Regions from separate parts of the Clostridium oceanicum genome, predicted to be linked through region 1. Evidence: a T-box and tRNA genes for the amino acid it is inferred to sense, from the RefSeq annotation. Region 1 holds a T-box; the other holds one or more tRNA genes.
The links. The T-box of region 1 lies ahead of metG (methionine--tRNA ligase). A T-box ahead of a tRNA ligase gene usually reads a tRNA of that ligase, here a tRNA-Met.
Positions count from the first base shown of each region.

Region 1 (7,667 bases):
CCACTTCATAAGGTATATGTTTTGTTGTCTTAACCAACTTAGTTTCCACTCTTATAACGGAAACGTTTAATCCTTTTTTTAACTTAGTGTCTTTAGAAGGTAATACTTTATCTATATCTCTTAAGCTTATACCTTCTTTTTTCAGCATCTTCCCTACATTTTCTTCTGCAGATTTAAAAGCTATGTCCTTCCCATCTACATTCACTTTTACATCTACAGCTTTTTTTATAGAGATTTTACTCCCGTGCTTTATATTTTCATTTAAGCTGGGTGTAACTTTATCCTTTGGCCCTATGGTTATGTTATTTGCTTTTAAAACATCACCATATGTCTTTTTAAATGTTGTTATATTTTTTACATTCTTTCCGTCTATAGAAACTGTTACTCTTTTTCTCTCTTTGCTAATAACTACCCCTGTTGTCATTAATATCAATACAACAATAAAAATTGCCTTAGGACCATTGGAAAAATATTTTTTAAACTGTCTAGCTAATCTTTCCACCATTGAAACCTCCTTCGGGCAAAATCAACATTGATATTATATTCTGTATATTAATTTCTGTCAAATTGCCCAGTTTTTTTATCCCTAATGCAATCATTTGCATAAATCTATATATAAATTGATTGCTAACATAAAATTTTTGGTGGAATCCTTTTGTTAAGCTAAAATTTATTATTAATATATGCTAAAAAATCTATTTTAATTATAAAAATAAATTTTAAGCTAACTAAATTACAAAACTAAACACTTATATTAAATAAATTCTCAATATTTTTTAGTATTTGATCGCTTACAGTTTCTGAATCTAATTCTTTTATTTCTGCTATTTTATCTATCATATATTTTATATATTCAGATCTATTTCTCTTTCCTCTTAAAGGCACAGGAGCCATATAAGGACAATCTGTTTCCACTAATATTCTATCTAAAGGTATATCTTTTACTACTTCAATTACTTTTTTTGCATTTTTAAAAGTTATAACACCAGTAACACCTATATAATACCCTAAATCTATACATTGTCTAGCAAATTCTACACTACCTGAAAAACAATGAACTTCACCTTTAACTTTAGGAAATTCTTTTATAATATTTAGAGTATCTAAATGGGCATCTCTATCATGTATAACTACTGGTAAATCTAATTTTTGGGCTAATGCCATTTGCTTTCTAAAGCCATCTATTTGAATATTTTTATCTGGATTTTCTTTATAGTAATAATCTAATCCTATTTCCCCTATAGCTTTTACTTTTTTATTTTTTGTAAGAGATTCTATTTTTTCTAATGTTTCTTCATTTACTTCCATTGAATTTTCAGGATGCACACCTACTGCTGCATAGAAGAAATCATAGATATTAGCCAGTTCTACTGACTGTACTGATGATTTTAGGGATGCTCCACAATTTATTACTCCTAAAATTTTATTCTTTTTTAAATCTTTTATAACACTATCTCTATCCTTTGAAAACTCATCATCATCATAATGAGCATGTGCATCAAATATTTTATACTTCTCCTTCATAATCATCCCCCTTAAAATTTAAACATAATTTTAAACTTTATAAAAATTAAATCTTTCAATCTTAAAATCATAATAACTTTTATATAAAAAATCAAATAACTTAAATTTATATAATTAATATATATTATTAAGTATTGGAGATAAAATTCCTATTATTGCTCCAAGAACTGCACCAAGCCAAGTTATAGCCTTTAATTCTTTATGAGAAATTTTTAATATAATATCCTCTGCTGTATAAACATCAAACTCTTTTATTCTTTCCTCTACAATTTGGGATATATTTAAAAACCCTATAATCTCTTCTCCTTTTTCCTTTATAAATCCTTTATACACATCCATAAAAGTATGAGAAATCTCTTTTGATATATTTTTATTTTCAGTTCCAATTATATTTTTAACAGAAATTTTCATGTTGTTATCTATAAAATAACTTACTAGTTCTTTTACTAAACTATTAAAATCGCTGCTATTTACAAATCTATCTATATAGTCATTTACTATAGCATATAAATCTACATTTAAATCTTTTGCTATATCTTTTATAGAATTTTTATTCTCTATATAATTATTCAATTCACTAAACAATAAACTTACTGTATCTATATTTTTTATTTCTTCAAGTATATAAGTTCTAAGTTTTTCTATAATATCATTTTTCTTATCTTTAGGAATATTTTTAATTATTTCTTTAATCTCAATTTGCATTATTTTATCTATAATCTTATTTATATAAACCGCTATATCTTCTCTAGTTTCGTCTTTATCTAAATAATCGTTTATGTGTATAGTTAGTTTATCTAAAATAGAATCTAAATCTAAAAACATAGATACTAATGATCCAAAATTATTAGTTATTGCTTCTTTTATTATTATTCTAAACTTATCAGAATTTTCCTTTTCTCTCAAAGTATCTTTAATATAACTACTTATAGCATCTCTGTTTTTATAAACATATATCTTAAGTTCTTCATTAAGTCCATCAGTTAATAGATCTATTAATCTTTTATCACTAGATTCTAAATGTTCAATTTTCATAGCCATTAATGAATTAATTTTATTTTTTAATCTATCAGAACTTAAATATCCTTCTAAAGTGTTTTTCAAGCTTAATTCTATATTTTTATAAACTTCAGTATTAAGTATTTTTTCTGGGTTATTTTCTAAAACAGATTCTAATTTTTCATTTATACTGTTTTTTATTTTTGTTATATTTTTTTCTCGTTTTGATACACAAATAATACTATTTTCTATATATCCTTTTAACTTTTTAGATACTGTATCATATTTAGACTTTAAAATTCCCTTTAAATTTTCCTCTAAGGTTTTATCACTATACAAAAAACCTTCAATTTTATATTTAACCCAATTACTTATTTTGTTATTTACTTTTTCACTAGAAATATATTGAACTATAGTTTTACTAGATAAAAGCTCTGTTCCTACTGCTTCACCTACACTTTTAGCAATTCTATTTTTTTCTTTAGGAATAAGACCTGGTGTAAAAGGTAACTTTATTCCTAAAAACCTTTTTTCAGTATAAGGCCTAAAAAGCATCTTTATAGCTATCCAATTAGTTGTATATCCTATAAGGGCACCTATGATAGCTGCTATCAAAAATTTCATATGTAAAACTCCTCTTGTTATAATATTTATTTTTATTCTAAACTACAAATAGATTATAAAATGTAATTTCATTAAATTCAATATAATGACAAAATAAACACATATATTACTAGAAAATTCTTGTATTTATTAAGAAATTATCACTATAATCAATTTATCCTATCTATATATAATTAAATAGAAGCTGATTTGTACCAGCTTCTATTTTATAAAATAAATATATATAACTTATCTAACTATATTACCACTTTCAAGATCTCCATCTATAGTACCTACAAATAACTCACTATCATCATTTGTTGATCCTGCAAGAATCATACCTTGAGACAGCTCTCCTCTTAATTTAACAGGCTTTAAGTTAGCTACTAATATAACTTTTTTACCTATTAATTCTTCTGGTTTATAATATTTAGATATCCCTGATACTACCTGTCTTTCTTCTCCACCTAAATCTACTTTTAATTTTAAAAGCTTTTTAGCACCTTTTACCGGTTCACAATCTAAAACTTTTACTACTCTTAAATCTATTTTTTCAAAATCATCTATTGTTATTTCTTCTTTTATAGGTTTCATTTCTTTCTTTTTTAAAGCCTTTTGTTGTTCTTCTTTTAGCTTATTTAATTCTTCTAATTTTTTATCTACATCTATTCTTGGAAATATAGCTTCTCCTTTTTTAACTTTAGCTCCAGCTTTTGTTCCATCAAAAGAAGCTACACTATCCCAAGATACTAAGTCTGTATTTAATTGAAGGTTCATTTTTTCACTAGTCTCAGGTAAAAATGCTGATATACATACAGATACTATTCTTAAGCTTTCACATAAATTATATAGTACTGTTCCTAATCTTTCTTTTTTACTTTCATCTTTAGCAAGTATCCAAGGTGTAGTTTCATCTATATATTTGTTAGCTCTTCTAATTAAATTCCAAACCTCATCTAAAGCTTCTGGTATTTTAAGTTCACTTATATGATCTTCTAATTTTTTAGGAGTTTCTAATGCTAAACTTATTAATTCTTCATCTATATCTTCTTTACAAGTAGGAGCCTGAATAGTTCCATCAAAATATTTCTCTACCATAGCCACTGTTCTAGATAAAAGATTTCCTAAATCATTAGCTAAATCTGAATTTATTCTCTTTATAAAAATCTCATTATTAAACATTCCATCTGCACCAAAAGGTATTTCATGAAGTAAATAATATCTTACTGGATCACATCCAAATTTATCTACTAAAACTACAGGGTCTACAACATTACCTTTTGATTTAGACATTTTTCCACCATCTACTAATAACCATCCATGTCCAAATACTTGCTTAGGTAGTGGTAAATCTAAAGCCATAAGTATTATTGGCCAATATATAGTATGGAATCTAAGTATATCTTTTCCAACTAAATGTACATCTGCTGGCCAATATTTTTTATATAATTCATCATTTGAAGTTCCATATCCTAAAGCTGTTATATAGTTTGCTAATGCATCTATCCAAACATATATTACATGTTTTTCATCAAAAGTTACTGGAATTCCCCAGTCAAATGAAGTTCTAGATATACATAAATCTTGAAGTCCTGGTTTTAAGAAATTATTTAACATTTCATTTTTTCTTGATTCTGGTTGTATAAATTCTGGATGAGATTCTATATACTCTATAAGTTTTGGAGCATATTTAGACATTTTAAAGAAATAAGCTTCTTCTTTTGCTTTTTCCACAGGTCTTCCACAATCTGGACATTTACCATCAACTAATTGATTTTCTGTCCAAAATGATTCACAAGGAGTACAGTAAGAACCTTCATAATGTCCTTTGTATATGTCTCCTTTTTCATATAAAGTCTTAAATATTTTTTGAACTACTTCTATATGATAATCATCAGTAGTTCTTATAAATTTATCATAACTTATATTCATCATTTTCCATAAATCTTTTATTCCTGCTACTATTTCATCTACATACTCTTTTGGAGTTACCCCTTTTTTCTCCGCTAATCTTTGTATCTTTTGGCCATGTTCATCTGTTCCAGTTAAAAACATAACATCATAGCCTGATAATCTTTTAAATCTAGATATAGCATCTGCTGCTACTGTAGTATAAGTGTTACCTATATGTAATTTAGCTGAAGGGTAATATATAGGTGTTGTTATATAAAAATTTCCTTTTGTCATTTATTTCTCCTCCTCTTTATTTTCATATAAAAAAGCCTCTATATAAAGATATCTTTATATAGAGGCGCATTATTCGCTGTACCACTCTAATTCACTTTTATCTCTCAACAAAAGCCTTAATAAGTAACAATATTTATTACTTTTCAATATAACGGTTGATACCGAACTATCCTACTTTAAATTTCAAATAGCCTGCTCTGGAGCCATATTCTTAAGCTTCAATGTTATTGGCTTTCACCTAACCCAACTCTCTTTTAACAAATCTACTTAATACTCTTTCCTTCTTAGCATTTAGATTAATTTAATCATAATATATAAATTTTTCAATGTCAACTATCTGTATTTTCTATTATTAACTAATTAGTTTATTTTATGTATATTAAAAATTTTTTATTTAAATTATTTTATTCTTCCTCTTTTTTTAATTCATCATATTTATTTTTTATACTTTTTAAATCTTCCCAAAAAACTCTTTTTTTATTTTCATCTCTAAGTATTGCTGCTGGATGAAAAGTAGCTGTCATATAACATCCTTTTCTTTCTATCCAAGTTCCTCTATCTCTAGTTATCCTATAATTGTTTCCCATTATGTATCTTAAAGAAACTGCTCCTAAACAAACTATTATTTTAGGTTTTACTAAAGCAAATTGATTTCTTAAATAAGGGATACAAGCTTTTGCTTCTTCTTCAAATGGATTTCTATTATTTGCAGGTCTACATTTACATATATTGCATACATAATAATCTTTTTCTCTTGTAAGCTCTAGTGCAGTTAAAGCTTTAGTTAAAAGTTTTCCTGCTCGTCCTACAAAAGGTCTTCCTGTTCTATCCTCATCTGCTCCAGGTGCTTCTCCAATAAACATTATAGGAGATTTTAGATTTCCTTCTCCAAAAACCATATTTGTTCTATTTTTCGAAAGATCACATTTATTACAATTTACACATTCAGAATATAATTCTTTCCAATTTAACATAAAGTTCACCTCATAATAAAACTAAAAATATTCTATATTTATATTTTACATTATTTATAAGTATTCTCAATAATTAAAAAATAGTGTATATATATAAGTATAGCTTATTATTATAGTCAGGAGGACAAAATAACATGTTTAATAAAAAAATTATAAAAGAAGTTTTAGCCTTAGCCCTACCTGCAGTTTTTGAAATGATACTTTATATGCTTATATGGGTTCTAGACACAATGATGGTAGGTAAATATGGTGGTCAAGTAGCAGTAAGTACTGTTGGACTGAGTTCAGAAATCATGTACACACTATCAAATGTTTTTGTAGCTATGGGTTTATCTATCGGAACAATATCTTTAGTATCAAGAAAACTAGGAAATAAAGATAAAATCAAAGCTGAACACTATGCCTCTTTAGGCTGTTTTGCTACCTTTGTAATAGGGCTTTTGATATGCACAAATACTTTAATTTTTGCCCCTAAGATTCTATACTTTGCAGGAGCTAGAGATACTGTACTTTCTTTAGGCATAATTTATATGAGAATAACTTCCGTTGGAATCTTTTTTAATATGTTAATGAATATTTTAAACGCTGTATTAAAAGGTAGCAAGAATACAAAGACTCCTTTAATTGCTTCTATTATAATCAATATAATAAATTTATTTTTAGATTGGGTTTTAATATTTGGTAAATTAGGTTTCCCAGAACTTGGAGTAAAAGGTGCAGCTATAGCAACTGCTACAGCTCAAATAAGCGGATTCATATTTATACTTATATATACTTTTAAGTTTTCTGAAATAAAATTACGCTTTAAATATATAAAGAAAATTAATAAAGGTAAATTAAAAAAGCTAATAAAGCTATCTACTCCAGCTTCTATGCAGCAAGCTGCTATAGAGTTAATAAGATTAATAGGTACTGTATTAATAATGTATCTTGGACAAATATCTTTTGCTGCAAATCAAATAACTACCACTATAGAATCTGTATCTTTTATGCCTGCAACAGGTTTTTCTATAGCAGCAACTACTTTAGTAGGACATAAAATAGGGAATAAAGAATACAGAGAAGCTAAACACTATGCTTATATTTGTACTATTATAGGTATAACTTTTATGCTTATATGCTCTATTATGTTTTTGATTGTACCAAAATTTCTTATTTCTTTATTTATAAAAAAAACAGAGCTAGATGTAATTAAATTAGGAACAACTTGTCTTATGATAGCTTCTATTGAACAAGTTCCTATGGGAATATCTATGATTTTAGGAGGAGCATTAAAAGGATCTGGAGATACTAAAACACCATTTTTTATTTCTTTAATCTCTAGCTGGTTTATAAGACTACCATTATTAGTATACTTAATATATTATCTAAAACTGCCAG
Region 1 is NZ_BAAACG010000013.1:21,970-29,636, reverse strand. It holds gene ABDZ71_RS14135 (resuscitation-promoting factor) at 1-505, opposite strand, end outside; gene ABDZ71_RS14130 (TatD family hydrolase) at 742-1,524, opposite strand; gene ABDZ71_RS14125 (DUF445 family protein) at 1,639-3,147, opposite strand; gene metG (methionine--tRNA ligase) at 3,376-5,313, opposite strand; T-box leader at 5,371-5,608, opposite strand; gene ABDZ71_RS14115 (uracil-DNA glycosylase) at 5,718-6,287, opposite strand; gene ABDZ71_RS14110 (MATE family efflux transporter) at 6,422-7,667, shown strand, end outside.

Region 2 (7,667 bases), on a different contig from region 1:
ATAATTTTTCTGGATCAATACAATCTGTTTCTCTTAAATAATTTAATATCCAATCTACTTTTCCTGCAGATTTTGCCTCATAATCTAAAACACCATCACTTATCATTACAATTATATCTCCATTTTTTATATCTCTATTTTCAATATCAACATCAACTTTATCTAATACTCCAATAGGCAAAGTTTTAGATTTTATAACTTCTACCGCTTCCTCTCTTTTTATAAAACTAGCTACAGATCCTACTTTCATAAAATCTATTTTTCCTTCATATAAATCTATATTAGTTAAATCTACTGTAGAAAATTTTTCGTCTTCTGAAAATTTAATTCCCATTATAGAATTAATAGTATTTATAGCTGTCATTTTACTAAATCCTGCCTCTGTAAATTTCTGTATTAGCTCTACTACAGCTGTACTTTCTTTACCAGCCTCAGGACCTGATCCCATACCATCACTTATTATAGAAATAAAATTACCATCTTTTAATTTTTCAAAGACATAACTATCTCCATTATACCTTTCTCCATCTTTACATAAAGTATTTCCAAAGGCTTTTACATGATATTTTGGTGTTTCTTCAAATACTACTCTACATCCTTCTTTTTCTTTATCTATATTACACCCATCATCTCTTATTCTCATAAGTTTATTTGTTACTTTATTTATTAAAGGTAAAATTTCCTTTGAACATATTTGTCTTCCTCCACAAATATCCATTGATAAACTTATTATTAATCTGTTTTTTTCATCATTATAGCAAAACACATCTTTATACTTTATATCATTTTTATTTAAAATTCTTCTTATATTGTTATCTATTAAATTACTAAACTTTATTCTCTCATCAAAATCATCAATTATTTCTTTAACAGCACTTCCCATATTGTTCATTTGAGAAGATAAGACTTGTCTACATTCTCCAAGTCTTTTTTGCCACATTTCATTTACTATAAAATTATTAGTTAATTCTTTAGTATTTTTTATCATCTGTGTTCTCTTAACACACTTTTTTTGCAATTCATTAGGAATACCTTTTTTATTATCTTGATAATTTTCAATAAGTTCTGCTAAAGCATTATATGTGTAGTAAGTTTCCTTTTTCCAACACACATTTCTCATATTACAATTACTACAAACTCTATCTGCTAAATTTTGTACTAAAGAATCACTCTTTCCTTTCATTGCTAACTTTTGATTTTCTGCAAGCTTTGCTAAAACATCTCCTACATTGAATAAAATATCAGAAAAATTTTCTAGCTTATCATTTACTAAAGATTTTATCTTACCTATTTGATTATCTTGAATATTTTCTCTTTTCTTTTGAGCATCTAATTCAACTTCTAACTTTCTATAAATTTTTTTAGGTATAGCCCAAAATACAATAAGACCTAATAAAGCTTCTATTATTTTAAACTCATTCCCTATATTAGAATAAAATTTTAAAACACAAAAACCAATTATATATGCTGTTCCTGTTATTAACTTTCCTGTATCTTTAAAAGTTCCTGCTATAAGTCCACAAAGTCCATATACAGAAATAAATGTTAACATATCCTTTGAACCAAGTCCTACTATAGCTCCCATTGCTATTCCTATTGCAGCTGCACTGGTACTTCCTTTTACATAACCAATAATTACTATCAAAGTTAATGCTATAAAATTTCTTAAAGATACATTATTTATACTTATTCCCCATGTTCCTGAAACTGCTAAGGCCAAAGTTATTGCCATACTTATTATTTCTTCATTACTATAAAGATGCATAGTATTTATATCTCTAAAGCATATAATAGAATAGTTAATAATAAAATATATAGGAAATAAACATGCTATTTCAAATATTGAATTTAATAAAGAGATGTTAATAGATAAATTTAAAATAAATGCTTTATATAGTACTAATTCTGAAAATATAACAATATACATTATAGTAATAGTCTTTGTATTTTTTATATTTTTTGATATGTATCTAGCAGTAAGTATTGTTCCTATAATAGTTATATATATAGGCAAATCCTTTATACTATTGTACAAAGATACATATCCTATAAGTGTTCCAAAAGCAGAAAATAATACATATTTATACTCCTTTTGAAAAGACACTGCTAATAAAAAAGCTATGCCAAAAGGCGCCATAAGATTTATAAATTTAACTCTACTTATTAACAAAGCAGATACAAAATATAAAGTTATTCCTAATATATAATTAAAACTCAATGCATTCTTCTTTTTATGTTTGTCCACTTTTTTTGTCCTTTGATATGGGGATACCTCTGCACCATACTGCATGTATATAATCACCTCCGCTTAAATTTCTATTTCATTATAACAAAGGTAACTGGAAATTATTGTCATAAGCTGAGATGAGAGCAAATTTTTTTTAGGACATTTATTTCTATTATTCTTTTTTATTATTTCTTTTAGACATTTATATAAAAAATAATACAGTAAGATAAATAATTATATTTTTTTAAAGCTATTCTGGTGTAAAAATCCTTATAATTTTTACATAAACTAAAAATTAGTCGTTTAAAACAGTTTAATATAATATTTTTTAAAATTTTAAAACACATATTGATAACAAATCCTTCATCTCTACTTTTTAAATATAAATAAAACTTAAAAAATATTATTTATGGCAAAACAAAAGAGACTCATATATATATGAGTCTCTTTAATATATCATTGGTAGCGGGAATAGGACTTGAACCTACGACCCTTCGGGTATGAACCGAATGCTCTAGCCAGCTGAGCTATCCCGCCAAAAAATAGTCAAAAAATAAAATGGTTGCGGGGATAGGACTTGAACCTACGACCTTCGGGTTATGAGCCCGACGAGCTACCAACTGCTCCACCCCGCGATATTGGTGCTGAAGACCGGAATCGAACCGGTACGGGCTTATAAGGCCCGCAGGATTTTAAGTCCTGTGCGTCTGCCAGTTCCGCCACTCCAGCACATTAATATGCAATGAAATTATTAAATTTTAAATGGTAGCGGGAATAGGACTTGAACCTACGACCCTTCGGGTATGAACCGAATGCTCTAGCCAGCTGAGCTATCCCGCCACATGGTTGCGGGGATAGGACTTGAACCTACGACCTTCGGGTTATGAGCCCGACGAGCTACCAACTGCTCCACCCCGCGATAATTTGGTGCTGAAGACCGGAATCGAACCGGTACGGGCTTATAAGGCCCGCAGGATTTTAAGTCCTGTGCGTCTGCCAGTTCCGCCACTCCAGCACATTATTGCTTAATATTTCATGTCGTTTTTTCTGACGACATAAGTTATTATATATTATTATTCATCCCATGTCAACACTTTTTATAAATTATTTTGTATTTTTTATTATAAAAAGAAGAAATTAATAAAAAGGCCAATTTTGGCCTTTTCACTAACTAAGATTTTTTTTGTATCCTTTACTTCTAGAATCTTTATGTCTTTTTAAATCTTGGAATCTTTCTTCACTATCTTTTAAAAATTTTGATATTCTATCTTCAAAATTACCATCATTATTATTTTTCTTAGTCTTTTCTTTGTTCCAGTCTATTTCTATTGGTCTTGAAGATTTTTTTTGTTGTGGTTCTGCTTGCTTCATAGATAAACTAATTTTACCTTTTTCATCTATTGAAATAACTTTTACTTTCACTTTATCTTTTTCTTTCAAATATTCTCTTATGTCTTTTACATAGTTATTTGATACCTCAGATATGTGAACTAAACCAGTTTGACCATCTACTTCTACAAAAGCTCCAAAACTTGTAATATTTACTACTGTACCTTCAAGTATACTACCTGCCTTTAAAGTCATATTAATAAGACTCCTCCTTAAAATATATATATATTAAATTAAATTTAAAACTTTACTACTTGTTGTTTATTACAGGAGTCTCGCCTTCTTTTATAAATCTTAGTCTTTCTCTAGCTAATCGTTCCCTATAGTCTTTAGATTTTGACAATTTGACCTCATCCTGTAATTTCTGGTTCTTTTTCTTAGCTTTATCTAGTTGAACTTCTTTTTTATCAATCTCATTATTTATTTTATGCATAGTTATCCTTTGGGTTACAAATATAAAACACATATATACAAATAATAAAATTAACACTATATTCTTGAGCTTAAATTTATTCTTCATCAAATTTACTCCTTTATAAAGCATAAGCCTATAAGTATATTTTATTATATTTAAAATTTTCTTCAACCTATTTGGAGTAAATTTATTATATTTTTTATTTTAACTTATAAATAATAAATTTAAATGGGTATAAAATTATATTTTTCAATATTCTAAAAAACTTTCCTAAAAAAAACATTATATGTTTTAATATCTTTATATTATATCTGCTCAACAATATTAAATACAAATACAAGGCTACAAAAATCCATAAATAAATATACATTCCTATAAAAGCACAATCATTATATAACAAAAATATAAATACAACAATAGCAGATAAAACCCAAAATAGTATATCTTCTATAATTTTAATAAACTTTTTCAAGTTTTGGTTTCCTCTTATTATTCTATATATGTCAAAAAAAGATCCTATTATCAATCCTGATAATAGACTAAAAAATAATAACCCTAGTTGCTTACTTATAGATATAATCATATTATAAAGACTCCTATTTAAATAATCTTGATATTAAACCGTCTTTTTTCTTTTTTATTGTATCCCCAATATAAATACAAGAGTTGACAGTTCCAACTATAATTACATCTCCATTTTGTACATCTAATTTGTTCATTTTAAGGCCTTCACCTTTTATGTCTAAAGTTCCTAAGCTTGTATTTAAAGTTATTCTTTCTTCATTAAAACTCATAACTTCAATTACTCCGCTTAATACTAATTTTTTTCTATTTTCTAAATTTAAGTTACTTTTTTTATCTTCATATTTAATTTCTTTCTTTTCCATATATATCCCTCCACTTGTAAATATATATGCTTTAATTCCATTTCCTATTACTAAAGAAATTATAGATTTTTAAAATTAAAAAGCAAAATGCTTTAATTCATTTTGCTTTCACCTAAAGATATTTATATTAAGTCTATCCTACTATCTCATACATTTTACTAGCATCTTCTTTTCTAACATGTTCTGCTACAGCTAGAACCTTATATTTCAAACTTTTATTTGCATATTGTATTTCTATTATATCATCTTCTTTTATGTCTATTCCAGCCTTAGCAGCTTTTCCATTTACAAGTACTCTTCCTCCATCACAAGCATCTTTTGCTACAGTTCTTCTCTTTATTATTCTTGATACCTTTAAATACTTATCTAGCCTCACTGTGCTTCCTCCTATATTTATCATAGATACTTTTTAAATAGCTTTAAAATAAATAACTAATCTATATGCTAGTCTATTTTTTAAAACTACCTTTTTCTTTAAATTTAATAATAAAAAATTATTTAAAACCTAAGTTATTGTATTTGACAAAATAGCTCTAGAATCTTTCACCTATTATTTATTTTTATATGCCTAAAACAAAAAACCCAGATATAAACCTAGGTTTTTTGAATAAGTGTTATTTTTTATTTATTAACTCTTTCTTTTAGGTCTTTACCAGCTTTAAAAACTGGAGCAATTGATTCTGGAATAGTTATTTCTTCTTTTGTTCTAGGATTTCTACCTATTCTTGCTGCTCTTTTTCTAGTTTCGAAAGTACCAAATCCTACTAGTTGAACTTTTTCGCCATTTTCTAAACTTTCTTCTACACTTTCAACGAAGGCTTTTAAAGCTGCTTCTGCATCCTTTTTAGTTAACTTTGATTTTTCTGCCATACTTGCAATTAATTCTGATTTATTCACTTTTGTTACCTCCTTAATAATTAAAGTAGCTTTGAACTACTTAGAGTTTTCTACACATCGCTTATTAGCATATTCTTCACGAAGTTTGAAAATCCTTCTTTTAAAAGAATAAATTTATTTAAATAAATTCATAAAGACTAATTTTTTGATTCTTCCCACAAAGAATCCATTTCATTTAATGACATATCTTCTAAATTTTTATTTTTAGATTTTGCCATTTTTTCTATGTATTCAAATCGCTTTATAAATTTATCTATACTATAATTTATAGCACTTTCAGGGTCTATGTCAAGAAATCTTGCCACATTTACCACAGAAAATAATATATCTCCTATTTCTTCTAGTATTTTTGCCTTATTTTTGCTTTTGTATACATCTTTTACTTCATAATATTCTTCCGGTATTTTTTTCATAGCATCCTCAACATTATCCCAATCAAATCCAACCTTAGCTGCTTTATTTTGAACCTTATCTGCTCTCATAAGACCTGGCAAGCATTTTGGAACATGTTTAAGTATTTGCGTATGACTTTTCATACCTTGTTCTTTATTTTTAATTTTATCCCAGTTTTGTAGTACTTCATCTGAATCTTTTACACTTACATCTCCAAAAACATGAGGATGTCTCATAATCATTTTTTCACATATGCTTTTTATAACATCTTTTATATTAAAATACCCATCTTCTTTTCCTATTTGAGAATGGAATATTACTTGAAGTAAAACATCTCCAAGCTCTTCTACAAGCATATCTATATTATCTTTCTCTATAGCCTCTAAAACTTCATAAGTTTCCTCTATTAAATATTTTTTTAAACTGTCATGAGTTTGCTTTGCATCCCAAGGACATCCATCTTCACTTCTTAGTTTATCCATAATATCTAATAAATCATAAAAGTCATATGAATTGTTAACATCTTTAGGAACATATACTGATGTTAAATGATCAATATTTTCTTGTCTATCAAGCTCATATAAAGGAATTTCTTTTATTTCTTCCAAGTCTTCTATTCCTGCTGCCCTTACAAAGTATACCATAGTATCGTCTTTATAGTAATTCATAAGTTCTAATTTTACTTCTGAAGCTATAAATTTATCGTATACTTGAGTTATTATAGTACCTTCTCTTTTGTTCATCTTTTGACTTTTCATATCAAAGGCATCAATTATTTTAAGGCCATCTACAGGATCTATATTTAATCTTTCCATTAAGCAATCTATAAAACTTACTGCTGGAACAATCTTAAACTCTATATTATTTTCTTTACAAAGATTTATCAATAATTTAACAGATTTTTCTGCTACTAAAGGATGTCCTGGAACAGTATATACTATATCTCTATCACTTTTTTCACTTTCTGCTATTAATTCTTTTGCTATAGATGAATATACTTCTTCAAAATTATCCTTAGTCTCATACTTAATATCAAAAGTTTCATAATCAATACCTAATTCTTTTATATATTCAACTGTTGGATGTTTTTCTGTTCTTAAAAATACTTTATCTGCTTTTTTTAAGTTTTCTATGCACCCTAGTGTTATAGCTTCTTTAGATCCAGGCCCTAATCCAATAATTTTTATCATATTATCTTTTCACCTTCTATTTCTTTATAAATTTATTTTTTATATATTTATAATCTAATATGCCTACTGCACTTATAGTTATAAAATATATTATTACTCCTATAAATACTGATAACACACAAGAAATTCTACTACTCCTTGTATAATTATAGGCATAGAAATAAATAAATACAACAGCTATTATCATAAAAATAGATGCAAGCATTGGTTTTATAAGTACATCATAATAGTTTATAGATATACTTAGCTTCTTTTTTATGCACTTTAAG
Region 2 is NZ_BAAACG010000016.1:15,265-22,931, forward strand. It holds gene spoIIE (stage II sporulation protein E) at 1-2,290, opposite strand, end outside; tRNA gene ABDZ71_RS15630 (tRNA-Met) at 2,688-2,764, opposite strand; tRNA gene ABDZ71_RS15635 (tRNA-Met) at 2,787-2,862, opposite strand; tRNA gene ABDZ71_RS15640 (tRNA-Leu) at 2,867-2,956, opposite strand; tRNA gene ABDZ71_RS15645 (tRNA-Met) at 2,991-3,067, opposite strand; tRNA gene ABDZ71_RS15650 (tRNA-Met) at 3,071-3,146, opposite strand; tRNA gene ABDZ71_RS15655 (tRNA-Leu) at 3,153-3,242, opposite strand; gene ABDZ71_RS15660 (S1 domain-containing RNA-binding protein) at 3,395-3,811, opposite strand; gene ABDZ71_RS15665 (FtsB family cell division protein) at 3,867-4,136, opposite strand; gene yabQ (spore cortex biosynthesis protein YabQ) at 4,231-4,614, opposite strand; gene yabP (sporulation protein YabP) at 4,628-4,918, opposite strand; gene ABDZ71_RS15680 (RNA-binding S4 domain-containing protein) at 5,052-5,294, opposite strand; gene ABDZ71_RS15685 (HU family DNA-binding protein) at 5,540-5,815, opposite strand; gene yabN (bifunctional methyltransferase/pyrophosphohydrolase YabN) at 5,953-7,398, opposite strand; gene ABDZ71_RS15695 (putative polysaccharide biosynthesis protein) at 7,415-7,667, opposite strand, start outside.
Region 2: it encodes a tRNA-Met, which carries the amino acid that the T-box ahead of metG (methionine--tRNA ligase) is inferred to sense. The anticodon was not compared.